2 regions of the Paenibacillus sp. FSL R7-0128 genome follow, and region 1 is predicted to be linked to the other one. Evidence: a T-box and tRNA genes for the amino acid it is inferred to sense, from the RefSeq annotation. Region 1 holds a T-box; the other holds one or more tRNA genes.
The links. The T-box of region 1 lies ahead of pheS (phenylalanine--tRNA ligase subunit alpha). A T-box ahead of a tRNA ligase gene usually reads a tRNA of that ligase, here a tRNA-Phe.
Positions count from the first base shown of each region.

Region 1 (15,041 bases):
CAAATGTTGCACATTTTGCAGGAATGTTACCAGTGGAGCGGTCGTTGGCTGAGATATGTTGCATTCTGGGCAGGATTTCCCGCAATTTGCTGCCTCAGAAGTACGAATGTTGTATTTATTGCAGGATTTGTCCAAGATAGCAGCCTAGATGTCTTCTTCACTCCCCCCTTGCAGTCCCCCTAAGGAGGAATCCGTTCCCCGTCCCTGCACAGCAGAAAAAGCCGTTCTAAGCATTCCTGCTTACAACAGCTCTTCCTGTGATGCATCCGCCATTCAACTGTCCTGTTCGATCAGTTGAATCCATTCATTATATTCACTCTGTAGCTTGGAATATTCCGCCTGCAAGCTGCGATGCTCCTGGGACAGCTTCTCGAGCTCTCCCTGCTGCAGCTCGAACTGGGCCTGAACCAGCCGCAGCTGGCCTTGGACCATCTCATAGCTCTCGCCGATCTCATCCAGCTGCTGCGCCGCCTCAGTACGTGAGCGGCTGACTGCTTCCGCCTGAGCCTCGGCTTCACCGGCCTCCTGCTGCCAGATCTCAATCTCCTCGCGCAGCTGTGCTTCCTGCTCGTTCCACTGCTGCTCGCGCTGCTGAAGCTCCTCAACTTTCTGCTTCCAGGTAGCTTCGTACTCCCGGGTCTCACGGAGTGCTTCCTGCTGCTCCGCCGCCGCAGCGGCAGCTTCACGGCCCGCCTCATACAGCTCTTCCAGACGCCGCGCAGCTTCCTCGCCTTCGGCTTCCAGCAGTTCGTAGCGTTCCTTCAGCTGCTCCCCGTCCTGAAGAATCTCATCGTACTGGGCGATAAGTTCCTCGTAATGGCCGCGCAGCGCAGCCAGTTCCTTGCGGGCTGCTTCTGCCGCCTCCTGCTGAACAGCAAGCTCCTGCTCCGCTTCGGCACGCAGACGCGCCTCCTGATCAAGCTGCTGAACCATTCCGTCTGCCTGTCCGCGAAGAGTCTCCACTTCGCGCTGCAAGGCTGCCGACTTCTCCCCTTCTTCCAGAAGATTCATCTCCAGCTCGCTGATATCCTCCATATGCTTGTTCGCACGCTCCTGCCAGGATGCCGCTTCCTCTGCCGTACGGTCGAATTCGACCTGTGTCCGGCTGAGCTGATCTGCGGTCTCCCGCAGCGATGCGCGCAGTGCTGCCGCTTCTTCCTGCGTCAGCTCATAACGCTGGCGCAGCCCTTCCAGTTCATCGTTCAGCAGATTGCCAAGCTCCTTAGCAGTATGCAGCTCCTCCTGCGCTTCACTTAGCTTGCCCTCTGCATCCCGAAGTTCGCTGCGGATATCCACCGCCTCGCTCTGTGTAGCCGCAACCTGATTACGCAGCTCATCCAGTTCTTCGTTCAACAGGGTGCCGAGCTCGCTCGCCGTGTGCAGTTCCTCCAACGCAGCGCTTAGCTTGCCCTCTGCTTCCCGCAGTTCGCTGCGGAGCGTTTCGGCCTCGCTTTGCGCAGCTGCAACCTGCTGGCGCAGTCCTTCCAGCTCTTCGTTCAGCAGGGTGCCCATCTCGTTCGCCGTGCTCAGCTCTTCCAGCGCAGCGCTTAGCTTGTCCTCTGCTTCCCGCAGCCCGCTCCGGAGCGCTTCCGCCTCGCTCTGCGAAGCCGCAGCCTGCTTGCGCACTTCCTCCAGCGCCGCACTCTGCTGCTCTCCTTGCTCAGCGGCAAGCTTCAGCTCTTCGCCAAGCTGCTCCTCCCGCTTCAGGACAGCTTCGTACTGCGCCAGTAGCGTCAGCCGCGCATCGCGTTCACCCTTAAGCCCGGCTTCCGCCGCACGCAGCCGGGACTGGAGCTGCCCGGTTCCGCCGCGCAGCTCGCCAAGCTGCTTCTCCAGCTCCTGAAGCTGCTGCTTGTGCCGGTGCTCCTGCGTCCCCTGGGACTGCCGCAGCTCCTTGTTCTTGGCCAGCTCCTTCTCAAGCGCTTCCCGCTCCCCGGTAAGCTCACTTGTGAGCGCAGCCTTGGTATCAGCCAGCTCCTTGCTTAACGTGGAGCGGATCTCCACGATCTCGCTGCCCATCGACTCCCGGGTCTCATGCAGCTCCTGCTCCAGGGCAGACAACGTCTCTGTCTTCTCGCGGATCAGTGTCTCGCGCAGCTGCTCCAGTTCCTGCTGATGGGCAGCCTTCATCTCTTCCAGCTGCTGCAGCCGCATGGCTTCTGCGGCTTCCAGCTCCTGACGCGCTGCCTCGCGGCCTGCAGCCTGCTCTGCTTCATGGCCCTCGCGCAGCGCCTTCAGCTCTTCCTCGCGTGCCTTCAGCTCCTGCACCAGTTGCTCGCGGCCGGCGGCCGCAGCCTGCTTCTCTTCCTCCAGCAGCTGGGCTTGCAGCTGCCGCTCCTGCTCCTGCTGCTCCAGATGTCTTGAGCGTTCTTCTTCGGCAGCGGCAATCAGCCGCGCCGCCTCTTCCTTCGCAGCCGCTTCCAGCTTCTCATATTCTTCCTGCTGTTCACGCTGCGCTTCCTGAAGGCGTGACACCTCCACGCGAAGCTCGGTACGTTCACCGGTCAGCATATTCAGCTCATTCTTGAAATCCTGAACCTGGATTGCCTGCTCTGCCATATGTACAGCTGTAAGCACCGCAATCCGCGGCGTATCCAGTCTGGAATGTGATTTCGATATTGCACGCATATGCTCATCGACATGACGGGCGACCTGTTTCATATATTCTGTGCTGCTTCCTACAAGCTTGTAGGAAGTTCCGTATATCTCCACGGCGACACGGGTCCGGTCCATAGCCACAGTTGTGCCCTCCTTTGTATGTGTGCGGATTCTAAGTTGGTTTCTTTGCTCTTGCTCCTATTGTAGCGTGATTTCCTGACCTTTGGCAAAAGCACGCGTCCATTGCATTTATTCGCATGTTCCTCCGCACTTCACAAGGGTACAGAAAAGCCGCAGGGAATCTCTGTTTCTAAATGGATTCGCTGCGGCTTTGCACAATTCCTGCTATTTTCTTAATTCTGCACCAAAAGTTTGTTCAAGGGCAGAGACCACTTTGTCATGCACTTCCACAACCTCTTCGTCAGTCAGCGTATGCTCGGTATGGCGGTACAGGAGCGACAGGGCAACACTCTTCTTGCCTGCCTCCATCTTGCCTCCTGTGTAGATATCGAATACCTGCACATTTTGCAGCAGAGTGCCACCGTGCTCACGGATCGCCGCGATCAGGTCACCTGCCGGAACCGCGTCATCGACTACCACCGCAATGTCCCGCTCCATGCCCGGGAAGCGGTGAAGCTCGCTGTACTGCAGCCCGGCGCGTGCCGCATCATAGAGCGGCTGCAGCAGGACTTCGGATACATAGGTATCCTCCAGATCCATCCGGCGTTGCAGCTCGGGATGAATCTGCCCCATCGAACCGATCTTCACACGGCCCTCTGCCTGAAGCAGATAGATGGAAGCGGAGCGTCCCGGATGATAGCCTTCAGGCGCGTCCCCTTCATAGATTACGCGATCCGTAAGGCCCAGATGTGCAAATACAGTCTCCAGCGCACCCTTAAGGTCGAAGAAATCCACCGGCTCAGCAGCCACGTTCCACTGCTTGGCTGCACGCGTACCGCTCAGCAGCAGCCCCAGCACCGGCAGCTCGCTCGGCTGGCGGGTAAGGACTTCCTCCTCCGTGAAGAAGACGTTGCCGATTTCGAATAACGCCAGATCGCCTTGGCGGCGGTTCGTATTGTAGAGGGCAATGTCCAGCAGCTGCGGCAGCAGGCTGGTACGCAGCACGCTGCGCTCCTCGCTCATCGGCATCGCCAGCTTCACTGACTGTTTGCCTTCCGCCAGCATAGGGAAGAGCGTGCTCTGCTCCGGCTGGATGAAGGAATAGCCCATAACCTCCTGATATCCGCCCAGCGAGAGCATGCGGCGCAGCTCGCGGCGCAGAGATTGCTGTCTGGTAAGCGCGCCCGGTGTTGTTGTGCCTTCGATCAGGGTGGTCGGGATGTTGTCGTAGCCGTACAAGCGGGCGATCTCTTCAATCAGATCCACATCCTGCGTAATGTCTCCGCGCCGTGTCGGCACCTCGACCTCGACGATTCCCTGAGCCGCATCACCGCACTTGAAGTGCAGGCGTCCGAACAGGGTTTTCACTTCCAGCAATGACAGATCTGTCCCGAGATAGCGGTTCAGCTTCTCCAGCGATAAGTTCAGCACCTTCTCCTGAGCAGCGGCGCTGCCGGCCTGGACAATCCCTTCATGCACCGTTCCTCCGGCATACCGGGCAATCAGTGCAGCCGCACGGTTAAGCGCAGGGATGACCGCATTCGGGTCAACTTCCTTCTCGAACCGCTGGGACGCTTCCGAGCGCAGACCGAGCTGACGCGAGGTCTTGCGTACCGTTCCACCATCGAATTTGGCTGATTCCAGTACGATATTAACGGTGTCTGCGGTAACCTCTGTAGACAGTCCGCCCATCACTCCGGCCAGGCCAATTGCGCCTGAGCCGTCGGCAATGACCAGCATCTGCGGCGCAAGCTTGCGCTCTTGTCCGTCAAGGGTAACCAGTCCTTCCCCTTCACGGGCAAACCGTACACCGATGGTTCCTCCCTGGAGCTGCCCGCCGTCAAATGCATGCAGCGGCTGCCCGTATTCCAGCATCACGTAGTTGGTGATGTCTACGATATTGTTAATCGGACGTACCCCGGCCGCCATCAGGCGGTTCTGAATCCACAGCGGGGACGGCGCGGTCTTCACTCCGGCAATATAACGCACGGCATAATGGCTGCAGAATGCCTCATCCTCAATCGTAACCCTGATGGAGTCCGCAGCCTTCCCGCCCGTTTCTACAAGCTCTGCCACCGGATCAGCCAGCTTCAGCTCACGGCCCAGTACCGCACTTACCTCATAAGCGGCACCGATCATGCTCAGGCAGTCGGAACGGTTCGGCGTTAGATCGAAATCAAGAATTTCGTCATTCAGTCCAAGCACCTTGAGAATATCCTGGCCCACCTCGGTCTGCTCCGGCAGCACGAGAATGCCCTCCTGCAGCTCTTTGGGCAGCAGCTTGTCGTTCAGGCCCAGCTCTTTGGCCGAGCAGATCATCCCCTGCGACAGCACGCCGCGCAGCTTGGCTTTTTTGATCTCCAGGCCCGGCAGCTTGGCACCTACCAGCGCGACCGGAACCTTCTGGCCCGCTGCGACATTCTTCGCTCCGCAGACGATCTGCAGATCCTCGCCCTGCCCGGCATCGACGATACAGATATTCAGCTTATCGGCGTCCGGGTGCTTCTCCTTGGATTTCACGTAGCCGGTCACAATCCCGGAGATCCCTTTGTTGCGGCGTTCTACTCCGTCAATCTCGATGCCGGCGGTGGTGATTTTGTCCGCCAGTTGATCAGCGGTCACTCCTTCCAGCGATATATAATCGGCCAGCCAGGCGGTTGATACTTTCATAATCGCACACTTCCTTTTTGTTTCAGATGTATTGATCTCCATGCCGGTTGTGCTGGGGAGCGGAAGCGGATATAAACAAGCCCACGTCAACTTCGCGCAAGAAAATTCTGCATTGCAGTGTTCCTACAGAGAATATTTGGACTTCCGGCCGCTGTTGTGTTTGGATTTCCTGATTAGAACCGCTTCTCGCGGTAGAAATCCAAACACAAAGGCGGACGCTACCGCTCCTACAGTTCCAAAATTCCCCTCCGGTCCTTCAATCGCAGTCATTTAATTAGCACTGCCGTCATCCCTCCGGCTTAACAATATCCGTCCAACGCCCCCGCGCACCCCCGCCAAATCCCTAAATACCCTTGAACTGCTTCACAAAGCCCATATCATTCGTGTAGAAGTAGCGGATGTCATCGATGCCGTATTTCAGCATCGCTATCCGTTCCGCACCCATGCCGAACGCGAAGCCGCTGTAAACTTCCGGATCGTATCCGCCCATCCGCAGCACATTCGGGTGCACCATACCGGCGCCGAGAATCTCCAGCCAGCCGCTCTGCTTGCAGAGACGGCAGCCTTCGCCGCCGCATTTGAAGCAGCTCACATCCACCTCAACGCTAGGCTCGGTGAACGGGAAGAAGCTTGGGCGCAGGCGGATACCCGCGCTAGGTCCGAACATCTCCTTGGTGAACTGCTGCAGAGTACCCTTCAGGTCGCTCATGCGGATATTACGGCCGATGACCAGACCTTCAATCTGATGGAACTGGAAGGAGTGGGTCCCGTCGTCGTCGTCACGGCGGAACACCTTGCCCGGACAGATGATTTTGACCGGAGTCTCCCCGTTCTTGGCCAGCATGGTACGGACCTGAACCGGTGACACGTGTGTGCGCATCAGAATGTCTTCCGTAATATAGAAGGAATCCTGCATATCGCGGGCCGGATGGTTCTTCGGCAGGTTAAGGGCTTCGAAGTTGTAGTAGTCTGTCTCTACTTCCGGTCCTTCTTCAATCTGGAAGCCCATCCCGATGAAAATATCCTCGATCTCCTGGATCACCCGGCTGAGTGGATGAATCCCGCCCTGCGGCAGGCCGCGGCCCGGCAGGGTTACATCGACCTTCTCCGCATTCAGGCGGCTCTCTGTCTCCTGCTGCTGGAACAGCTCCTGCTTGGCGCTGATCACCTCTTCAATGGCGCTGCGCACCAGATTGGCCACCTGGCCGATCACCGGACGCTCCTCCGCGCTTAGTCCGCCCATACCGCGCAGAACCTCTGTCAGCTCGCCTTTTTTGCCAAGGTATTTGACGCGCAGGTCATTCAGAATCTGCGGATCGTTTACCGCCTGCAGCTTCGTCAGCGCCTCAGCCTTCAGTGCTTCCAATTTGTCTTTCATGGCTTGTACTGCCCCCTCAAATCTCGTATTGTTCAACAAAAAAAGGCCTTTCCTCCCGGTAAAGGGACGAAAAGACCGTGGTACCACCCTTGTTAGACGGCCGTACGCTTCCCTTAAGAGCACTATTCCCTCTTTCGGTGCGGCAAAGACCTGTCTCACTTTATACAGAAATAACGGTCTGCGGCCGGTCCCCCCTACTAGTGCTTCAAGCACATTCAGGGAACTGCTCCGGAGTGAACTTCGGCAGCTCTGCTCTCTTAGAAACGCTCTCAATCTGCGGCGCTTCCTCCCTGTAAGCCAGGCACTGCGTACTCTTCTCCATCATTGCATGTATGCGGATTATAACCTCTGCACTTCGATCCTCCACTTGGGAAGATATGCCCATCTATTATATGCAAAAACAGCCAGTTTGACAAGCCGCACAAATTCCGCTTATTTTTTATCTTTTTTTAAGCTCCCTTTAAGCTTCAGCGCGGTTTGACGGCTTTTTTTTCAGCGGACATTCAGTCAATGTTGATATTTTCCCTTAAGAGATCACACAAGGAGGAAATTACATGCTTACACGAAAAAAAGCATTTGTTCTGCTGCTGCTCAGCACATTTGCCGCAAGTCAAACCACTGGAAGCCCGGGAACCGCGGCCTATGCCGCTTCATCCGCTTCAACGGCTGCCACAGCAGCAAGCGCGGTCACGGAAGTCTCCACACTTAACGGTCTAAGTGCGCTCAAGCTCGGTACCACGCTTCAGGTGAAGCTGAGCCATGTAGGGATTCAGAGCCAAACCGGCGGTAATATTCTCACCTACACGCTTACCTATACCAACACTGCCGGCAGCAGCGTCAATCTGGCGGACTATTTCTCCAAAATTGTAACTGCGGGCGGCAGCATCATTAAGGGAATTCCGGTCAGCGCAGACAGTGCAGTCAAGAAAATCCCTGCTAAACAAAGCACCAGTCTTACATACTATGCGAATATTGGAACCACCGCCTCAGTCAAAGGACTCAAAATCAACATCTACGGCTGGAATTTCAGCGCCGCTAATTATGAACAGCGTATAGGCACGTTCACGATTCCTTCCAATTATTCTCTGTCCTCGCTTACAGGGGAGACCCGAAAGGTTGAACTCGGCGGCATTACTGCCGGCACCAAAGCCGAATCCGTGCAAATCTACAAATATAACAGCAAAGTCTATGCCAAGGTCGGGCTCAGCCTAACCAATCTGGGTACCAAAGTGCTTACAGATCCGGGCTATACGTTGTACCTGAAATCCTCGGGCGGCTCTGTCTTCACGCTTACGCTGGATGACAGCAGCTCCGAATTCAAGCTTCAGCCTCAGGAGAAGAAGACGCTCTATTATATGACCGAGATCCCCTCCTACATGAATCTCAGCAAGATGACGCTGCAGATCGCCAAGCTGGATGAAGGACTCAAGCTGTACCTGCCTGTCTCTTCCTACGCACTTCCGGCTGCGGTAACTGCAGATTTCACTGTAGCAGCGGGCTATACCAAAAAGGTCTCCATCGACAGCAATCTGGTAGACTTGCAGCTGCTGAAGGCAAGTGTGCATGCGGATAACGGGAATGGTGTCTGGAGCTATCAGCTCCGGGTGAAGAATACCGGCAGCACAGCCGTTACTTTGCCTGCTTATGAGCTTAACGTCAAGTCGGCGGAAGGCTATAGCTTCCCGGTGACGGCCACTGCCTTGAGCAGCCTGACCCTGAAGCCGCTGGAAGAAAAGCTGATTGAGCTGAGCGCCAGTGTTCCGCTGGAGCTGGCTCAGAATTCGCTGGAGCTGCGAATGATCGCTCCCGCAGCCAGCGCGGATAAAGTAACGCTGCCTGTGGCCTATTTCCGCATCCCTTATACGCCTGAGAGACAGATTCATCTCGCCTCTGAGACCAGCGTAACCAATATCTATGGCACCTTCGCTGTCTCTCTGGACTCGCTGCTGCGTCTGCCTTGGGGCAGCGAGGATCTGGTACAGGCTGTACTAACGATACGCAATGCAACGTCCAAATCCATTGCCTTACCTGCTCTTACCGGCGTACTCCTGGCGGATCAGAAGGATCTCAGTTCCTCTTCGCAGACTTATACGGACAACAGCTCTTCGGTGCTTGCCCCGGGTGCCAGCACCCAGATCACGGTTCAAGGCCATATTCCATACACCCTGGATGTCAGACAAATCAAGCTCATCCTCCAGGAGACCAAGGGTACAGAGGTGTCGCAGTTCCTCACTCTCAGCACAAGCGACAGCACCGTTAAGAGTGTAGCTCCGGTGGCTGCAGGGGAAGCCTTCAAGATCACCGCCACCGGCAAAAAAGCCACCGTGAAGGAGCGCTCCACCCTCCTGTATACAGGAACCGGCTCGAACCTGGTGTACAGCGAAGTAGAAATGAACAGCGATGAAGTCCGGCAGGCAGATCTGGCCCGTCTATATGCACAGTTCAGGACTGCTGACGGGCAATATTTTGAAGCAACTGCCAACCAGTCCGAGCTGTCGACCAGCCCTGGGGGCAAAACACTGGTTACCTTCTGGGCGAAAGTCCCGGCCACCCTGGACACCACAGGTCTTGAGCTGTATATCAGCCAGTCGATTGCGGATGGCAAGCTGACTGCCGCAGGAACGGCTGCGACGGGATACGTCAATACGGCAGCGCTGACACTGACACCGGCAGAGGTTACGCCTCTGACCAATCTGGCTTCTGTTCCACTTTTCCCTTATACACTGGCAGTTACCAGCTCTACAGGGGAACTCACCAAGGGCGCAAGCAGCATTGCTGTGACGTTCAATTACAATCTCAATCAGGATAATACCTACCAGACAGGCGCTTACCAGCATAAGCTCATCCTTCAGGTTATCGATCCTTATGGACAGTCTCACGAGAAAGCACTGACGCTGGGAACCGACTTGACACTGGGAACCAACAACTCTTATTCAACGACTCTATCCAGCGTCCTGTTCAAAAACCTCAGCTCCGGCACCTATGCCCTTAAATTCTACGATGAATTCCAGGGAGTACGGACAGAGCTCGCCAGCCAGGCCTATTCCCTTGAGGTTACCGCCAAAGCAACCACCTCTTCCCCCGAAGGAGCTGCACAATGAATAAGAAGAAGAAGATCATTATTATCGCTTCAGCGATAGTCCTCGTTGCTATTGCAGGGATTGCGGGCTATAAGCTCTGGCCGGATCAGAACCGGCAGATCAATGCCGCTCCGCTGAATACGGCAGTTGCCAGTAAGGGGGATATCCTGGTGGGTGTCTCGGGTTCAGGTGCAGTATCGGCGATCAACAGTGAGAGCATCCGTACCAAAGAAGCCGGGAAGGTCGATACGGTCATGGTTAAGAAAGGCGATGTTGTTAAAAAAGGTGCTGTGCTGATCACATTTGTTGCGGGCGATCTGGACGATAAGCTGAAGGAAGCCACCAAGTCACTGGAGAATCTCAAGACGGAGCTGGAGAATAAACAGGAGAGCTACAAGACGCTGGCTATGAATAACGCGACAGAGGAAGAGCTGGAATCGGCAAAAAAAGCCATTGATAAAGCCAATAGCGATATCGTGGACGGGCAGGAATCCATCGCTGCCATCCATGAAGATATGGCTCCGCCTGATCCGCTGACCGCTCCGATCGATGGAACGATCACTGCCGTGAATATTACGGACGGTGAGCAGGCCCAGAATGGTACAGAGCTGTTCACCATGACCGACTACGTGAATCTAAGCGTAACCGTGCAGGTAGACGAGCTGGACATCCCCAAAATCAAGCTGAATCAAGCCTCTACCATTACACTGGATGCCCTTGAGGACAAATCTTTTACCGGTAAAGTTATAGATATCGCCAAAGAAGGGACCTCCTCTAATGGCGTCTCCCTGTTCAACGTCACTGTAGGATTAAATAACTCGGAGGGTGTGCTTATCGGCATGTCTGCGGAGGTGGCGGTTACGATCGAAGAGAAAAAGGATATTCTGACCGTTCCCATCGAAGCTGTAACGAAGATAAACGGGAAATCCTTCGTCAATGTGCCGGGAACCGGGGATGAGCAAGCTAACACAACAGACAGAGATGCTGCTGACTCCAAACCCCCTGCTGGCGCTGCAGCGGACGGTGAACCCTCCGGTAGTGAAGCGGGGACCCGAGGCACAGGCGCCCGCGGCGGCAGAGAATTCCAGGGCGGTGAACTTCCGTCTGGAGAGTTCCCTGCTGGTGCGGAGTTCCCCGGCAGAGCAGCCGGAAGCAAAGGGGCAGCCGGTTTCGCCTCAGGCATGAAACGGATAGCTGTAGAGGTTGGTATCCACAATGAGAGCAGCATCGAAATCGTCAGCGGCTTAAGTGAAGGGGATGAAGTAATCCTCCCGACCGTGATCTCCTCAGGCAATGCCACCTCCCCGCAGCAAGGCGGTATGGGTGGTATGGGCGGCTTCAGCGGCGGAGGAATGACCGGCGGGAGCGGTGGCTTTCCCGGCGGGGGCGGCGGCTTCGGCGGCGGTGGCAGCGGCGGAGGCTTCGGCGGAGGCGGTGGCGGACGATGACCGCACCAGAGCCGCTGATCCGGGTTGAGAAGATGCAGCACAGCTACACGATGGCCGGAGAATCGATGACGGTTCTGAAGAGCTTGAGCTTCAGCATTAATCACGGTGAATTCGTTGCGATCATCGGCCCGTCAGGGTCAGGCAAGTCCACCCTGATGAACATGCTGGGCTGCCTCGATGTCGCCAATGAAGGCGATTATTTCCTGGACGGCCAGGAGATCCGCAGGCTGTCTGACAACAGGCTGGCCCAGATCCGCAACGAAAAGATTGGCTTTATATTTCAAAACTTTAATCTATTGCCGAAGTTATCAGCGGTAGAGAATGTGGAGCTGCCCTTGATCTATCGTGGAATGTCCCATAGGGAGCGCAGAGAAATTGCCCGTAATGCCCTGGTCCGGGTAGGCCTTGCGAGCAGAATGAATCACCGTCCTTCCGAGCTGTCAGGGGGCCAGCAGCAGCGTGTGGCTATTGCCCGCGCCTTTGCCGGAACCCCACCGATTCTGCTTGCCGATGAGCCAACCGGAGCGCTGGACTCCAAGACAGGCAAGGAAGTTCTGGAGATGATTAAGGAGCTTAACGTACAGGGGCATACCATTATTCTGATCACGCATGACCTGGAGATTGCCGAGCAGGCCAAACGGGTGATCCGGATTCAGGATGGGGATCTTGTAGAGGATCGGAAGGTGGTGCCCTCATGATGCTGTACCAGAGTATGAAAATGGCCTTCAAAAGTATCCTCAGCAGTAAAATAAGAGCCTTTCTTACCATGCTGGGCATTATTATCGGGGTCTCCTCCGTCATTGCACTTGTCGCTGTGGGCCAGGGCACCACCTCGCAGATTACAGAGTCCCTAAGCTCCCTGGGCACCAACCAGCTGACCGTCAACATTATGGGCCGCGGAGCCACCACTTCGCTGACCTACGAGGAGGCCCTGGCCCTGAATGAGATTGAAGGGGTGGACAATGTATCCCCGGTAATCTCCGGGAACGTTACCGCCAAGCACGGTACCGAGAACGTTTCCGTATCCGTAGAAGGCATTACACCTGCCTACGAAGAGGTTCAGGATTTCCACGTGCAATCCGGAAGATTCCTGCTTGAGATGGATACAGAATACCGGCAGAAGGTTGCGTTAATCGGATCAGATACGGCGGAAGATCTGTTCGGTACAGATAATCCTGTAGGCCAAAAGGTACAGATCAACGGAAGCAGCTTCAAGATCGTCGGACTGCTGGAGAGTAAAGGCTCCACCAGCGTCGGCTCAAGCGACGAGAAGCTGCTGATCCCCATCTCTACAGCCGAACGGTTCCTGCAGAGCAAGGGAGTCCGCTCCATTACCCTCACAACCACTTCCAATGACAATGTGGATGATGTCAAAACCAAGCTGGAAGCCAGCCTTACTGCCAAATTCAGTGCAGCCGAGAATGCCTACTCTGTTTTTGATTCCCGGGAGATGCTGGAAACGGTTAATGAAACCAGCGCCACCCTGTCCTTGGCCCTTGGCGGTATCGCCGGTATCTCCTTATTTGTAGGCGGGATAGGGATTATGAACATTATGATTGTCTCGGTCAATGAGCGTACCAGAGAGATTGGCATCCGCAAGGCCATCGGGGCCAAGAAAAAGAACATTATGATGCAGTTCATGATCGAGTCCGTGGTCTTAAGCGGCACCGGGGGCCTGATCGGAGTCGCACTGGGACTTGGCGCCAGCTGGGCTGTCGGTCATTATACCGCCTTGAATGTGGTGCCCTCCTGGAATATGGTCCTGATCTCCTTTTCATTCTCCTTGATCATCGGTGTCGTATTCGGAATGATTCCTGCAAGCAAGGCTGCAAGAATGCGCCCGATCTATGCGCTGCGCAACGAGTAGCGCCATCCTAGACGCTGCGTTATCATCAGCTTTTCAATCCGCCAGTCTCAGATCCCTGGGCTGGCGGATTTTCCTGTTTTATTTTTAATGCACAATTGATACCAAAGGGGTATCGTTTGCAGCAAAAGTGGGTAATAGGACTCAAAGGTCAGAATACCTTGTACATAGTAGTAGGGTATACATAATAGTTCTTTGTATCGGCTGTAACAGATATGTCTCCACTGTTTCCCCCTCCGGCTCCAGGGTGTGCTTCACGGCCTGTCATCCGCAGCGGAAGCTGACGGGGCTTATTATTTTTTCAGCAATTGCTCTGCTTAAGGGATGTCCTATATACTGGTGAAAAGAAACCGCGATCTAACCGGAAGTTATTCTTTCCATTGCCTCCTTCTTCCCCTGCTTTCTAGGACTCGCTAACGTATACTCTCTTACATGCCTGCAAGAAGCCATATTCCGCATAAGGATAAGTTTCGCATGCACCAAAGCTACACCCATGAGATTTGCAAAAGTTCTGTGCGGGGAGAGGATGACAGTGGCAGTTTTTTCGGAAAACAAAAGTACACGCAGACTGATTATATTATTCACATCCATCACCGTTCTTCTGGTTGGGATCAGTGTGGCCTCCCTGCTGTTTCTGAATCATACGATGAACAAATTATCCGATTCCCTGTATAGTGACGTCTACCAGAATTCCGAGCTCATTCTGAACGCCGACCGCGATCTCTATCAGGCAGCCCTTGCGCTTCAGACCACAGTCGGCGGGGCGCTGACCAGCGCGCAGCGCAGTACGCTGTCGCAGGAATTCGAGGACAATAATGCCCAGGCGCTGCAGCGGGTCAATACCGCCCGCTACAATCTGGATGCTGTGAAGAGCCCGTTCAATGGAATGAAGCAGAGCGAGCTGCTGCTGGACGAGCTGAGGAACGAGCTGGATCACTTCGGAACCACGCTTACCGTGTGGAGGGATAACGGCCGGGAGCTGATCTCGCAGCGGGTTCAGAAGAGCTGGAATCCCGACTCTTATTCTGCCCTCACCATACATACGGAGCTGAATGAGGTACGGGAAAGCTTGAATCAGGCAGAGGACAAGATTGACACCTATGCAAGCCAAGTGATGACAGAGTTCAATAATCTCAAAAGCTCCCTGTTCGCCGTCTACTCTGTATTTCTGTTCCTGCTTGTTATGGTCATCATCTATCTCAGCCGCAGACTGATCTCCCTGCAGAACGAAATGCAGGACGAGCAATCGCTCTACCAGCTGATCGGTGAGACAATGTCCGACTTCATTGTGCTGACAGATCCGAACGGTCTGATCCTGTATGCCTCGCCTTCCCATGCAACTGCACTGGGCTATGTGCCTAGCAAAGGGGCACCGCTCTCCAACTATATCCGTGAAGCCGAAATCTCCTGGGCCAAGCTCAAGAGCGTGGTGCAGTCTTCACCGAGAATATCCGAGCTGCGCATGCGTTCGGCCGAAGGGCACTGGGTGTGGCTGGAGACCAAGGTTACCCCTATTGCGGGCAGCCGCAATTTCCCGGCACAGTTCATGCTGGTCTCGCGTGAGATTACCCAGCGCAAGCAATATGAGGAGCGCCTGCACAAGCTGGCCTTCTATGATCATCTGACCGCGATTCCCAACCGTGCCCATTTCAAAATGTACATGGAGAACCTGATCAACCAGCCCGAGGAGCGCCGGCAGGAGATCGCCGTGGCGCTGCTGGACTGCGACCGCTTCAAGCAGCTGAACGATACGCTCGGCCATCTGGCCGGAGATGAATTCCTGCAGCTGCTCTCCCGGGAGCTGCAGCAGACCGTGAAGGGCTCCGGCCAGGCCTTCCGGATCGGCGGAGATGAATTCGCGGTGGTGCTGCACCGGTTCACCA
Region 1 is NZ_JBBOCD010000001.1:2,048,556-2,063,596, reverse strand. Features, by position in the region: gene NST26_RS08360 (hypothetical protein) at 274-2,739, opposite strand; gene pheT (phenylalanine--tRNA ligase subunit beta) at 2,944-5,388, opposite strand; gene pheS (phenylalanine--tRNA ligase subunit alpha) at 5,732-6,766, opposite strand; T-box leader at 6,826-7,100, opposite strand; gene NST26_RS08345 (hypothetical protein) at 7,321-9,867, shown strand; gene NST26_RS08340 (efflux RND transporter periplasmic adaptor subunit) at 9,864-11,294, shown strand; gene NST26_RS08335 (ABC transporter ATP-binding protein) at 11,291-11,992, shown strand; gene NST26_RS08330 (ABC transporter permease) at 11,989-13,161, shown strand; gene NST26_RS08325 (sensor domain-containing diguanylate cyclase) at 13,691-15,041, shown strand, end outside.

Region 2 (15,041 bases), 4.5 Mb from region 1:
AAGTACCCTGAGGAAGAGAAAACAATAGTGATTCCGTCAGTAGCGGCGAGCGAACGCGGAACAGCCTAAACCAAGGGGCTTGCCTCTTGGGGTTGTGGGACGTCTCACATGGAGTTACAAAGGAATAGGGTAGGTGAAGAGGTCTGGAAAGGCCCGCGATAGAGGTAAAAGCCCTGTAGCCTAAACTGTGTTCTCTCCGAGACGGATCCCGAGTAGTGCGGGGCACGTGAAACCCCGTATGAATCCAGCAGGACCATCTGCTAAGGCTAAATACTACCTGGCGACCGATAGTGAAACAGTACCGTGAGGGAAAGGTGAAAAGCACCCCGGAAGGGGAGTGAAATAGAACCTGAAACCGTGTGCTTACAAAAAGTCAGAGCCCGATCTATGGGTGATGGCGTGCCTTTTGTAGAATGAACCGGCGAGTTACGTTTAACATGCAAGGTTAAGGTGAGAAGCCGGAGCCGCAGCGAAAGCGAGTCTGAATAGGGCGACTCAGTATGTGGACGTAGACCCGAAACCGTGTGATCTACCCCTGTCCAGGGTGAAGGTGCGGTAACACGCACTGGAGGCCCGAACCCACGCATGTTGAAAAATGCGGGGATGAGGTGGGGGTAGCGGAGAAATTCCAATCGAACTCGGAGATAGCTGGTTCTCCCCGAAATAGCTTTAGGGCTAGCCTCGGTGAATGGAGTGGTGGAGGTAGAGCACTGATTGGGTGCGGGGCCCGCAAGGGTTACCAAGCTCAGTCAAACTCCGAATGCCATTTACTTCTTGCCGGGAGTCAGACAGTGAGTGCTAAGATCCATTGTCAAAAGGGAAACAGCCCAGACCATCAGCTAAGGTCCCCAAGTGTGTGTTAAGTGGGAAAGGATGTGGAGTTGCACAGACAACCAGGATGTTGGCTTAGAAGCAGCCACCATTGAAAGAGTGCGTAATAGCTCACTGGTCGAGTGACTCTGCGCCGAAAATGTAACGGGGCTAAACACACCACCGAAGCTATGGCTAGATGCTTTGCATCTGGGGTAGGGGAGCGTTGTATATACGTTGAAGGTGTACCGTAAGGAGCGCTGGAGAGTATACAAGTGAGAATGCCGGTATGAGTAACGAAAAGATCAGTGAGAATCTGATCCGCCGAAAGCCCAAGGTTTCCTGAGGAAGGCTCGTCCGCTCAGGGTAAGTCGGGACCTAAGGCGAGGCCGACAGGCGTAGTCGAAGGACAACAGTTTGAAATTACTGTACCACCGTAATCCGCTATGAGCGATGGGGTGACGCAGGAGGGTAGTGACGCGGACTGATGGATGTCCGTCTAAGCAGTGAGGCTGGTGTGCAGGCAAATCCGCACATCGTAAGGCTGGGCTGTGATGGGGAGCGAAAATTATAGTAGCGAAGGTCATGATCTCACACTGCCAAGAAAAGCCTCTAGCCAGGAGAAGGTGCCCGTACCGCAAACCGACACAGGTAGGCGAGAAGAGAATTCTAAGGCGCGCGGAAGAACTCTCGTTAAGGAACTCGGCAAAATGACCCCGTAACTTCGGGAGAAGGGGTGCCTCGGTAGGGTGAATAGCCCGAGGGGGCCGCAGTGAAAAGGCCCAAGCGACTGTTTAGCAAAAACACAGGTCTGTGCGAAGCCGCAAGGCGAAGTATACGGGCTGACGCCTGCCCGGTGCTGGAAGGTTAAGGGGAGCGGTTAGGGGTTAAACCCGAAGCTGTGAACCGAAGCCCCAGTAAACGGCGGCCGTAACTATAACGGTCCTAAGGTAGCGAAATTCCTTGTCAGGTAAATTCTGACCCGCACGAATGGCGTAACGACTTGGGCGCTGTCTCAACGAGAGATCCGGTGAAATTTTAATACCTGTGAAGATGCAGGTTACCCGCGACAAGACGGAAAGACCCCATGGAGCTTTACTGCAGCTTGATATTGAATTTGGGTACGATCTGTACAGGATAGGTGGGAGCCGGTGAGGCAGGAGCGCAAGCTTCTGCGGAGGCGCCGTTGGGATACCACCCTGATCGTATCTAGGTTCTAACCTAGTGCCCTCATCGGGTACGGGGACCGTGTCAGGCGGGCAGTTTGACTGGGGCGGTCGCCTCCTAAAGAGTAACGGAGGCGTTCAAAGGTTCCCTCAGAATGGTTGGAAATCATTCGCAGAGTGCAAAGGCATAAGGGAGCTTGACTGCGAGACCTACAAGTCGAGCAGGGACGAAAGTCGGACTTAGTGATCCGGTGGTACCGCATGGAAGGGCCATCGCTCAACGGATAAAAGCTACCCTGGGGATAACAGGCTTATCTCCCCCAAGAGTCCACATCGACGGGGAGGTTTGGCACCTCGATGTCGGCTCATCGCATCCTGGGGCTGAAGTAGGTCCCAAGGGTTGGGCTGTTCGCCCATTAAAGCGGTACGCGAGCTGGGTTCAGAACGTCGTGAGACAGTTCGGTCCCTATCTGTCGTGGGCGCAGGAAATTTGAGAGGAGCTGTCCTTAGTACGAGAGGACCGGGATGGACGTACCGCTGGTGCATCAGTTGTTCCGCCAGGAGCATGGCTGAGTAGCTACGTACGGACGGGATAAGCGCTGAAAGCATCTAAGCGTGAAGCCCCCTCAAGATGAGATTTCCCAGTATGTAAGACCCCTTGAAGACGACGAGGTAGATAGGTTGGAGGTGGAAGTGCAGCAATGCATGGAGCTGACCAATACTAATCGGTCGAGGGCTTATCCAAATTTCTAACACGCAGATTCGTTTCGGATTCAGTTTTCAGGCGATCAAGCCTGATATGTATATTCCCTGATAGCTCAGTTGGTAGAGCACTCGACTGTTAATCGAGTTGTCACAGGTTCGAGTCCTGTTCGGGGAGCCATATGGAGAGGTGTCCGAGTTTGGCCGAAGGAGCACGATTGGAAATCGTGTAGGCGCCACAAGCGTCTCGAGGGTTCGAATCCCTCTCTCTCCGTAGCGTTACTTTTCATTGAATACTTTTTACACAGCATGGCTCGTTGGTCAAGGGGTTAAGACACCTCCCTTTCACGGAGGTAACATGGGTTCGAATCCCATACGAGTCACCATTTTTTTGGAACTGATACATGGAGGCTTAGCTCAGCTGGGAGAGCATCTGCCTTACAAGCAGAGGGTCGGGGGTTCGAACCCCTCAGCCTCCACCATCTATCTTAACCGAATAGATTTTGTTCAATGACGCGGGGTGGAGCAGCCCGGTAGCTCGTCGGGCTCATAACCCGAAGGCCGCAGGTTCAAATCCTGCCCCCGCAACCAATTTGGAACCGTGGTGTAGTTGGCCTAACATGCCTGCCTGTCACGCAGGAGATCGCGGGTTCGAATCCCGTCGGTTCCGCCATCTTTACAAAATTACTTTTATGGCTCGGTAGCTCAGTCGGTAGAGCAAAGGACTGAAAATCCTTGTGTCGGGGGTTCGATTCCCTCCCGCGCCACCATACACAACTTAATATGCCGGTGTAGCTCAATTGGTAGAGCAACTGACTTGTAATCAGTAGGTTGGGGGTTCAAGTCCTCTCGCCGGCACCATACCGTGGAGGCTTAGCGAAGTGGCCAAACGCATCAGACTGTAAATCTGCTCACGTACGTGTTCGGTGGTTCGAATCCATCAGCCTCCACCATTTTTTAGGGGCATAGTTTAAAGGTAGAACAACGGTCTCCAAAACCGTTGGTGTGGGTTCAATTCCTGCTGCCCCTGCCAAGTAATTTCATATAAAAGAATCATATGGCGACCGTGGCGAAGGGGTTAACGCACCGGATTGTGGTTCCGGCATTCGTGGGTTCGAGACCCATCGGTCGCCCCATTTCTTTTATAAGAATTACATAGCAATACAACTTAAAAGCTTCACATGGCGACCGTGGCGAAGGGGTTAACGCACCGGATTGTGGTTCCGGCATTCGTGGGTTCGAGACCCATCGGTCGCCCCATTTTCTTTTAAAAAATATATTGGGGATTAGCCAAGCGGTAAGGCAACGGACTTTGACTCCGTCATTCATAGGTTCGATTCCTATATCCCCAGCCATTATATGCGGACGTGGCTCAGCGGTAGAGCATCGCCTTGCCAAGGCGAGGGTCGCGGGTTCGATTCCCGTCGTCCGCTCCATTTCATGTGGTGCCATAGCCAAGTGGTAAGGCAAAGCTCTGCAAAAGCTTTATCCCCAGTTCAAATCTGGGTGGCACCTCCATTATTTTTTTCTGGAATTTATATATGTGTACGCCGGCGTGGCGGAATGGCAGACGCGCTCGACTCAAAATCGAGTGGGAAACCGTGGAGGTTCGAGTCCTCTCGCCGGTATTATTTTTAGTAAGAACAGCCCATTAGATTTTTCATCTAATGGGCTGTTCTTATTTTTCTGGATCATTTCCCTACCGCAAAAGTTCCTCCAGTCGCCAGCTCCGCCGGCCGGTCAAGGATAACCAGCGCCACCGGAGTTCCTTGGCTTCGATCCTAGCAAGACAACACTGCGTGATTTTAGTTTATCCCGAATTACTACACGGTAATGTCTCCGCACCAGCGAATGATTCCTTCTTTTATGGTTTGAATTGGATTTGGATCGGATAGAGAAATCGCCCAGGCAATATGTCCATCCGGCCGAATAAGCGCCGTGTGGACGTCGTTCCAATCCGCCTCAGCCTCAGCTAAAGAGGCATGTACAACTTGAAGGTTGCTATACGTTTCCCATTGACCGCTATTCTGTTCATTAGAATGGAAATGCAACAGAAGAAAAGTACCTTTGTGCAGGAGTGGATAGGAGTTAATTAATTGCCCGTCTTTCAGCTTTAAGCTTAGATCTTTGAAACGTTTCCCGTTTAAAGGATGGGAACGCGCTTCGGCGTCGGGTGCATAATGTACGTCCAGGGCGGAAATTTGTGCAGCGATTTGATAATTAGCCTCCGGTATTTGAATCAGATTAGCCAGCATGCTTCGCAGTTCCGTGATGAGAGGCGTCACGTCCAGAAGCAGGGTTTGGACCTCGGTATTCCGGAGCAAGGCCGTATTCCATGGAAAACGTTCGGCATGATAACTGTCTAATAGCCAGTCTGGAGCCCAGCCTTTGATTGCTCCTGCAAGCTTCCAGCCTAGGTTCATCGCTTCTTGTAAGCCGACGTTCATTCCCTGTCCACCAGCGGGAAAATGAATGTGCGCCGAATCTCCCGCCAAGAACAATCGACCATTCCGATAGCGTCCCGCTTGCCGTGTAGCATTTCCAAATCGGGACATCCATTTCACATCGTTCAATCCCAGGTCGCTTCCGGTCGTACGGATGAGCGATGAACGAAACTCTTCCAATGTAACGCTCTCATCCTTGGAGACGTTACGTCTCTCCATATCGATCATCAAGACTCGATAGATATGATCATGTATTGGAATGATGCTGACCAATCCTTGTTCTGTAATTCGGGATATGACACTCATAGGAGCCAAATCAGATAGAACGGCATCCCCCAGAATAGCCGTGAAGGTCGCATCTGTACCTTCAAAGGATATATTTGCGTGTTTGCGAACCAAGCTTCTGGCTCCATCCGTACCTACCACATAAGCTGATCTTAACGTTGTTTCTCCATGCGGTCCCGCGATCTTAACGTTGACCCCATTCTCATCCTGATGCACAGACAGAGCCTCAACCTCTCTCAAGACCTCCGCGCCAAGACTAACAGTCCAGTCCTCCAGGACCTTCTCCGTCTCACTCTGCGGTAAAAAGAGGGTATGATTGGAAGAAGAATCCAACACCGAGAAATCCAAAGGAGTATCTAATCCGGCGAAATGTCCTCTCGAAAGTAAGCGGCCTTGCTTGATTAATTGTGATTTCACTCCACGCATATCTAATATTTCAAGCGTGCGTGGATGTACGGTAAGCGCACGTGAATATGGGGTTGTCTCCTTTAGTCGCTCAATGACGCATACCTTTACACCGGCTAAGGCCAATTCTCCAGCCAACATCATGCCGACAGGACCGCCACCGATCAGGATAACTTCATATTTCATATCAATAGCCTCTTTTCTTATACATTATGGGAAGATCACGATAGCGTCTATTTCGATAAGCCATTCAGGATCGGCTAGTGCTTGAACGCCTATATAGGTACTTGCTGTCTTCGGCCAGTTAGGGCCAAACACATGAAATCCGGCGTCAAAAATAATCGAAATCAAATCCGGGCTGTGGTTAACGACAAAAATATTCATTTTTGCAATGCACAAGGGATCCGCTTGCACGGCTTCCAATGCATACTTAAGATTGGTGAACACTTGAATCGCTTGCGCGTAATAGTCCCCTGAACCGATCAATGCTCCTGATTCATCTACAGAAACCTGACCTGAGATGAAAGCCAGTTTTGAGGCAGTAGTTACCACGACATGAGAAATTACAGATGTAACCTTGTCCGTCACTATCTTCGGATTCACAATTTCCATAGGCAGGTAGGCTCCATTCCCATATTTATAAATCTTCTCTTGAAAAGTGGTCAAGTATTTCCAGTAAACCTCCTTCATCAATTATTGTTTCGTTGGAACCTTTTTTACTGCCTGTTAAAACAAGTGTGATGAAAATTATATTCTTCTTTTGTTTCATATGAAACAATATCAGTTTACTTTGTTGCTATTCGTTCTGTCAACCCTAATATAAATAAGTGTATGAACATTTGTTTCACAGAGAACAATATATGATATAATAATAAAAACAAGTTGAGGAGCCAGTATAATCATGGATACTGCCAATAAGAATAAAACCGCCATTCATGAATTTTTCGTTCAGTTTCTTGAGCAAAAAGAGCAATATGAAACCCGAATAACTGCCACATACCTGGAGGATATCCGGAAATATATTGAATCGGAATTCAGCTTGAATATGACGGAACTGCACATCATTGCGTGCATCGGTGAGCAGGAGCCGATCAATCTCACTTCCATCGCGGAGAGAATCAATTTAAGCAAAGGAAATACCTCCAAGATCGCAAATAAATTACTAAAGGCAGGTTGGGTTCGAAAAGCCCAGCTCAACGACAACAAAAAGGAAGTGTATTTTCGGCTAACGTCTGTCGGCAAAAAGCTATTTGCTGCTCATGATGAGCTTCATGCGAAGGAAAAGCAAAGAATGTACGAATTTTTGGGGAAATATAACGAAAGCGAGCTTGAATTTATTAAACAGTTGTTTGGAGATATGGTTGACTTCTATCGCTAACTTACCTCTCATCTGAGCATAAAGGGGTTAACTTACCGGGTACAAGAGCTCAATAATCATAAAGCAGCTTAGTATTCATTCGATTTGAAAAAAACGAGTCTATGCTACTATCAGAAAGCGAGATTGCAGTAAACCTGGGTGGTACCGCGAAACAATCCCCTTCCGTCCCTGTACGAGCTGACCGCTGTCAGTTTGATCAGGAGGAAAGGGGTTTTATTTTGCAAAGGAGGCTGCCCCATGGAACAGCAGTTAGGAATGACGAATGAAACAACCATGCCAGCAGGGGAATATATCACCGGTTCGGAGGTGCTTTTGCGCGGCTTGCTGCAGGAAGGCGTAGAGTGCGTACTCGGTTATCCTGGCGGAAATGTGCTCTATATTTATGATGCGATGGTACATCAGCCGGATTTCAAGCATATCTTGACCCGGCACTAACAAGGCGCAGTCCATGCGGCGGACAACCTCAGTCGTGAATTGAAATTCACATAATATGATAAGCAAGTGCTGGAAAAGATATCCGATGTCTACAGCCATGAATGGCCCTTCCAGCCTAATAGATAAATGAGCTTTCAGCGAAAGAGGCCGCACTTATACAAGCAGCAAAAGATCAACCGGATCAGTCAGAATGAAAATGAATGTTGGCAAAAGAGCAGAAGCGGCCCGCAAAAAAGAGGGACCGCTTCATTTTTAATGGTTTATGATTTTTCGGAATAAAAAGCCTTGGATACTGCCTCTGTGGCTTTATCAATAAAAGCTGCAACTTTACTGGGGCTTTCCTTCAGGCCACTGCTCACCCACTTTTTAATAATGGCTATACTGCCATGAGCGGTAAACGTATACCAGGACTCAAATAATTGTGGATCAAAATATTTTAATTCGCTTCCATCGCTCAATCGTTAAATCGTGACTGATATAAAGGATCCTTTCTAATAATTCTTTATCGCCATGCTCGGAGAACAGAACCTCACATATTGTTTTATTCGCTTTTATATACTTACATAATTCATAAGATAGCTTCTGAGGGTTGGAAGAATTAATCCCAAGTTGCTTAATTTCTTCGTAAAGATCATTTTCGATCGTTGAAAGCAGCTCAAACTGATTAGCATAGTGCGAATAAAAGGTGTTGCGATTAATATTTGCTTCACTGCAAATGTCGGTCACGGTAACTTTATTGATTGACCGTTCTGTCAGCAGCTTCAACAAGCTTTCTTTGATCACCATTTTTGTATATCTCACTCTGTGATCTGTTTTTTTGTCTGACATCGTATCCTCCTGATTTTAAATAATAAAATAGTTAAATGAACAAATCTAATATGATTTGTATGATAAGTAACATAAGCTAAACGAACAGCCTGTTGTTTTACTAACATGGTGATATTATAATTTATTTGAACGTTCGATTCAAATTAAATTAAATGGAGGAATAATATGGGAGATATAACTGTAGTCCCTGTATGGATTATTCAAGATATTATAGTCTTAATTGTTGCTGTTCTTATGGTTTTTTATATCCTTGATAAGGAAACACATCCCAAAACGGTTCTGCTGCAATTTATAGGTTTTGTGTTTTTTTACGCCGCCGTTTTTGAAATTACTGCTTCATCGCTTGGGGAAGGGTTCTACGCCTACGGGCGGAGTATTTTGATGTTATTTAATATACCGATTACTGTTCCTATTATTGAGTTTCTGATTATTTATTCCACTTTGCGTGTTCTGAAGTCTGTAAATATACCTTCCTGGACGAAACCCTTTATTACGGGATTGAGCGCTATGGTGTTTGACTTTTCACTCGACCCGGTGGCCGTTAAACAGATTTTTGAGACCATGGATGGAACCATTGCAAGATGGACGTATTATCCGCTGGCCGGGGAACCTCAGATCTATGGGGAACCCGTGATGAATTTTACAGGATGGATTTATATCGCAGGGTATTGGACAGTCTTTATTCTGATAGGGGAATGGTGGCATAAAAAGAAAGGCTACAGTAAAACCGTTGGTTACATCTATCCGTTTCTGGCGGCCCTTGCGTCATTGGCTTGTATGTTCTCACCGTTATCTAACTTCTTTAATTATATGGGGCCGTTCTTCGAAAGAACCTCTAATATGCAATGGGTGATGTTGATTGCACTTTCTGTAATTACAATCGGAGTTTTAGCATTAGCTTTCACAAAGTTCTGGGACCGGAAGGTTAATTATTCAATCACTCCCAAAAAAGATTTTCCGATCATGTTTACTTTCTTGGGGTTCCCACTGGTTAATACTATATTTTGCCTGATAGGAGGTTTCACGGAAGTCTTGTGGCTGGTCGTTCTGGCTCAGATCATATTAATGTTAGCCTGGATCGGAATCTATAAGATGGGTAAAAAAGCAAGTCCGATCGGGAGGTAGTTAAAGAAAACAGAAAACACCGCCAGCTTTAGACCTCTTTTGGTCTAAAGCTGGCGGTGTGTTTTTGCCTTCTTCGTTTAAGGCAGAACATTCCCGGCTGCGCGGTAAATCTCATACCATTCCTCGCAGCTGAGGGTGATGTCGGTTACTCCTTTGTCGGCTCAAACAACGGTAGGATATACTTTGTAATCAATTGAATTCTGTCCTTCGCACGCGGCATGAAACGGGAAGCAATCGTAACTACAATTTTCTTGTCGGGATTTACGTAAATCGCATTTCCGCCGTCGCCCAAAGCCGCATAACAACCTTGTCCCTCATTGTTAACAATCCACCATAAATACCCGTAAGGTAACTCTCCCCATCGGCTGTTTTCTTGGGTACTGTCCTTGATCCATTTTGCGGATAGCATTCGCTTGCCGTTCCACAAACCTTCATTTAGGTATAGCTGACCGATCTTTGCCATATCCAAGGGGGTTAAGGTAAGTCCCCAACCGGCGGTGCTCGTTCCTTTGGGATCTATGATCCAACCATTAACAAATTTATCTTTGAGGAACGCCAAATACTCTTCTTTACAATGTATATTCGCATTAGGGGGCACTTTGATTCCCAACGGTTCAAACAGATGTTCTGTGGCAAAATCAAGCACAGATTGGCCGGTTGCATTGGTGAGGATTCCCGACAGGACCTGTAGGCCGATTGTGGAATACTTGAATCCTCCAGGATCGTCCTTGCCACCCAACAAGTCCAGCGCAGCTTTGGTCCAATCCTCGCTGGTATAGACCTTTGTATATGGCTCCGACTTGTATTTATACGGTGCGGTCATTGTCAGTATATTTTTAATTGTGATATTCTGTATCGTTTTTTCACCGCGTTTGACCGTGTAATCAGGAAAAAATTCCAATACTTTCTGGTCAATGCTTTTAATATAGCCTTTGTCTATGGCAATGCCGATCAGTGCAGACACAACGCTCTTCGTCACCGATGCAATATGGATCGGATCGTTAGCGGTGTAGCCGTCAAAATAGCCTTCATATACCTTTTCGCTGCCGAGCAGTACTACAATACCTGCAATATTGCCATACTCTGTTTTAATCAGATTCTCGAAATCTAGAATTCTGTTATTCATAGTTGTTCTCCTTCTAAATATAAGTACATCGATGTCTGTGAAAAGCGTATTATGATATAAAATTTTTTGCAAGAGCCTATTATAAAACTTGCTTGAAGTCATGGGTGCAATACAAAAAGACCCGCAAACCCCTTTCTAAAGAGGATTTGCAGGTCTTTCATACAGATGGTCTGGTTTAAGGCAGCACATTTCCCGCTGCACGGTAAATCTCGTACCATTCCTCGCGGCTGAGGGTGATGCTTGAGGCCTTGGCGATGTCGAGCAGGCGCGCGGTGTTGGTGGTGCCGACAATCGGCTGCATTTTGGCCGGATGGCGAAGCAGCCAGGCGGTCGCGATGGCGGTATCGGTTACCTCTTTTTCTGCGGCAAGACGGTTAATCACTTCATTTACCTTAGGGAACTTCTCGTTGCCCAGGAATACGCCCTCGAAGAATCCGTATTGGAACGGCGACCAGGGCTGGATGGTCATATCGTGCAGGCGGCTGTATTCCAGGATTCCGCCATCGTGGACTACGGAACCCGCATTGGTCATGTTGACATTGAAGCCGGAATCTATCATGCCGGTAACCATGATGCTGAGCTGAAGCTGGTTGAAGAGGAGGGGCTGCTTGACATTCTTTTTCAACAGCTCAATCTGTAGAGGGTTCTGGTTGCTGACGCCGAAATGCTTGACCAGCCCTCTGCGCTCCAGATCATCGAAGGCTTCGGCTACTTCCTCGGGCTCCATCAGGGTGTCGGGGCGGTGGAGGAGCAGGACATCTACATAATCGGTCTGCAGCCGCTTCAAGCTGTTCTCTACTGAGCTCACGATATGCTCCTTGGAGAAGTCGAAGAAGCCATTGCGGATGCCGCATTTGGCCTGAATCATCAGCCGGTCGCGCATGCCGGGATTTGCAGCCAGTACATCCCCGAATACTTCCTCCGCTTTGCCGCCGGCATAAATATCCGCATGATCAAAAAAGTCTATGCCGACCTCAAGGGCGCTGTGGATATGGACTTCAGCCTCTTTGGGAGACAAATCAGCGATCCGCATACAGCCGAGTGAAATCTCGGACACCTCAAGTGTACCGTTAGCCACATTAATTCTTTTTACCATTAATTATTCACTCCTTAAATGAAGGTATAGTGTAAGCTTAGATCTTAGAGTTAGGTGTAAGTAAGGATACCGGAATGGCTATAGCGGATATTAAGTAATCCATCGTGCTCTCGCAGGAAGGCTGAGAAGCCTTGCCCGACTAGCGCAGACTACTGCAGGAGCATAAACAGCATATCGATGAGAAGATCAAGTTTTTTCAGAGCTTTGCCCGGAAGGTTGATAATAAGATCGCTTATTTTGCATCATTTGGAGGAGACTCAAGGTAGAGAATAATATTTGCTTACTCAGCAATACGATATAGCGTATCGTTTTCTTTCCCGTTGTGAGGATTTTTACCAATGTATTCTGTTACAAATCCACATGAAATAAGATTTTGAAGATTATTGTTAGTTTCTATTATTTTTATTCCCATATTATTGCACTTAAGAGCAGCAATAATTTGATCGAAGTTGCCAGTACCATGTGACAAACCTGCTTTTAGAGCGTAATACACAGCATATGAAGAATCACCCATTAATGGTCTATTCATTTTTGCACTTCCCTTGAAGATACTCTACTACTATAACTTGATCAACAGAATTTGTAAGGCGCTCATATATCAAGGCAGCTTCCTCCACAAAAAAACGAGTGAGTTGTCGAGGCATCACAATTTTGAGTTTGAAATTCTTATTATAGTTTTTGTTATAGGTATTAATCCTAATCTTCTCTTGCTCCAAGGTATTAATATACTGAATTAAGCAATTTTTAAAGTACAGATCCTCATTACTTGCTGGAAGTTCACAGGGCTGGATGTCAAGGAGAATCCCGTCAAAGTCGGTATCACTATGCTTAAGGTTAAACTGAATAACCGAATGTACAAGTTCTTCTAAGAGCCAAAGACGTAATGGATTAGCCCAATCCGATTTACGCACATATATGTAGGGTGCATAATTTAGGCTACGTGCGACTTGAGAAAAATTCTTAAGATATTGTGATTGTGAGCTTTGTAGCTGATAACTATTGGACTCGATATAAACATCAATAATATGACTGTGATTTAAAGCGTTAACAAAGAACGGAGATGTATCCAAGATTACAGTGTTATTAACACCTAGTCCATGTCCGTCTGCTGTTTTAAAAATCAATTCCATCCTGTAACTCCTTAATAAAAATTGTTTAGTAAAGAAGGCGGGAGGAGGTCCCGCCTAATGAGGCGACCGGGAGGCCGCTTATAATGAAACAGTCCTGGGAGGACTGTGAACAGAGGATGAGGCTTTTACTGCCTCATTGTTACATACGCGACTATTCTCAGATTGTTTAGAAAAAAGGTGGATTATATTTTATAGTTCATTTTGCTTTAGGTTTAGATATGAACCCAGTGCTGTTATAGTGCTGTTTTTTTTTATGTTTAGTAAAACGGAAAAATATCCTATAATTTTTCATTTCAATATAATGCTGCAGTTCTTGCTTTTGGACAAAAATGATGTGTTAGGAATTAATTCAGATTGCCTACTCTATGCAGGAAGAACAAATAAGAGCTTCAGGTTTATTGAGATCATTATGATATGGATAAGCCTGATGCATCAATTAAAGGAGTGGAGTGCTCGATGGCTAAAAAGATGATTATTAAGGGAGTAGGACAATTTCTTGCAAAGAAATATGCATCTGATGGTAAAGGTGTTGAGGTGGTTTCACTAGGTACACTTCAAAATCTTAAAATTGATCTTAATGTAGAACTGGAAGATGTATTCGGTTCGGATGGCCTATTTGCAATTGATAATCTTGTAAAGTCCAAATCGATTGAGATTACAGCTACAGACGCAAAATTCGACTTGGCTCAGCTATCCTTAATGATGGGTTCAACTGTCAAAGAAGATGTAAGTGGTTCTCTCTGGGTGCTAAATGAACAACATGAGCTAATTAAAGGAGGACTTGACCACAATACCGGACCTGAAGTTGCTGTAGCAGAAGTTATATTTGGCAACACTCTTTACGGCGACGGTAATTTCACAGTGAGGCTGAAGGACAGCAACTCGCTCCTTGAGAAAGTAGCCTATAGTTCAACAGTAGGACCAACAGACAAACAGTTCATGATCACTTCCGATGAAGGAAAAACTTATGTGATTCTAAATGCATCGCATACCAATAAGGATATTGTACTGAGCTACCAGCGCACAGAAACCATTGATGTAGTGGATATTCTGGTAGATGAGGTTCCATTCCCGGTTCACATCATTCATCATGGATCTTTTCTGCAAAAGGATGGTACATTCCAAGGTATCGAAACAGAACTATATCAATGTCGGGCAAAGGGGACGTTCTCCATTGACGCTGCCCGGGCTACTGCATCTACTTCGCAGGTTACTCTGCAAGTGCTTGATCCAGAACGTGCGGACCGTAAGCTAGGAAGTATCAAACGATATTCGGCTGCCTCCAGCGTGTAACAACCTTTGAAGTTAGCAACAAGAAAGGGGCCCGGGTCCTCCCACCCGGGTCTTTGTTATTTCAATAGAAGTATAAAGGAGAGAGTGTATGAGTAAGACAGTCCAGGAAGCAATGCACTCAAAAGAGATGAATGAGGCAGCGCTGCAGCGAATTAAAGCTGAAAGCGCAGAAGAAGAGTTGCCAAAAGACAAGGACGTTCGTATATCTGAGCGTGTGTGGTTTGAGGAAGATGAAGAGATTATGCTGCGCAATGGAAAGTTGTATCGAATTCCACCAATGACCTTTGGAGATACTAGGGAGTTCATGCAGTATTTAAAAACTGTAAATGTGGGAGAGATTATTCTCAATTTTGCTCCAGGTCAGGAAGCCAAGGAAAAGAAACTTCATGATATTTTGGGATTAGCTTTTCAAGTCTATCCAGAAATTGCTTTCCGAAATAAAGATGGAAATCTAGTTGTGGATCATTCATTTATTGACCGTAATGTGGATCTTCGTATGGCTAAGCATATTCTAGAGATCATGATGGATCTTAACGGATTAAAAAAGTAGAACGGGTTGAGGGAGAAGAGCAGACAGGGGTAGAAGTCCGCGACGCCGAGACAGGAGAGCCTGTTACTTGGAACGAGGTGTTTTTCTATCTTCATAAGCACTGCAACCTCGATAAGTGGGCAATCAGGAGATACACTTACCCGCAGATTCAGGAACTCCTGAAACAAGTGCATAAATATATTCGCTTTGAGGTGGAGGTTTCAACCGCTCCTATACGTGCAATATTTGGCGGAGGTAACGGAGCGGAGACACATTCTGAAGGTTACGA
Region 2 is NZ_JBBOCD010000001.1:6,558,038-6,573,078, reverse strand. Features, by position in the region: rRNA gene NST26_RS27890 (23S ribosomal RNA) at 1-2,721, shown strand, start outside; tRNA gene NST26_RS27885 (tRNA-Asn) at 2,784-2,859, shown strand; tRNA gene NST26_RS27880 (tRNA-Ser) at 2,863-2,952, shown strand; tRNA gene NST26_RS27875 (tRNA-Glu) at 2,990-3,064, shown strand; tRNA gene NST26_RS27870 (tRNA-Val) at 3,085-3,160, shown strand; tRNA gene NST26_RS27865 (tRNA-Met) at 3,193-3,269, shown strand; tRNA gene NST26_RS27860 (tRNA-Asp) at 3,274-3,351, shown strand; tRNA gene NST26_RS27855 (tRNA-Phe) at 3,373-3,448, shown strand; tRNA gene NST26_RS27850 (tRNA-Thr) at 3,464-3,539, shown strand; tRNA gene NST26_RS27845 (tRNA-Tyr) at 3,546-3,631, shown strand; tRNA gene NST26_RS27840 (tRNA-Trp) at 3,638-3,711, shown strand; tRNA gene NST26_RS27835 (tRNA-His) at 3,739-3,814, shown strand; tRNA gene NST26_RS27830 (tRNA-His) at 3,863-3,938, shown strand; tRNA gene NST26_RS27825 (tRNA-Gln) at 3,959-4,033, shown strand; tRNA gene NST26_RS27820 (tRNA-Gly) at 4,040-4,114, shown strand; tRNA gene NST26_RS27815 (tRNA-Cys) at 4,123-4,196, shown strand; tRNA gene NST26_RS27810 (tRNA-Leu) at 4,228-4,306, shown strand; gene NST26_RS27805 (monooxygenase) at 4,502-5,998, opposite strand; gene NST26_RS27800 (RidA family protein) at 6,023-6,478, opposite strand; gene NST26_RS27795 (MarR family transcriptional regulator) at 6,714-7,190, shown strand; partial or broken gene NST26_RS27790 (thiamine pyrophosphate-binding protein) at 7,428-7,622, shown strand; gene NST26_RS27785 (TetR/AcrR family transcriptional regulator) at 8,052-8,453, opposite strand; gene NST26_RS27780 (carotenoid biosynthesis protein) at 8,619-9,578, shown strand; gene NST26_RS27775 (serine hydrolase domain-containing protein) at 9,724-10,704, opposite strand; gene NST26_RS27770 (aldo/keto reductase) at 10,880-11,800, opposite strand; gene NST26_RS27765 (hypothetical protein) at 12,081-12,329, opposite strand; gene NST26_RS27760 (hypothetical protein) at 12,322-12,930, opposite strand; gene NST26_RS27755 (hypothetical protein) at 13,387-14,223, shown strand; gene NST26_RS27750 (hypothetical protein) at 14,312-14,773, shown strand.
Region 2: it has a tRNA-Phe gene. The T-box ahead of pheS (phenylalanine--tRNA ligase subunit alpha) is inferred to sense a tRNA for this amino acid. The anticodon was not compared.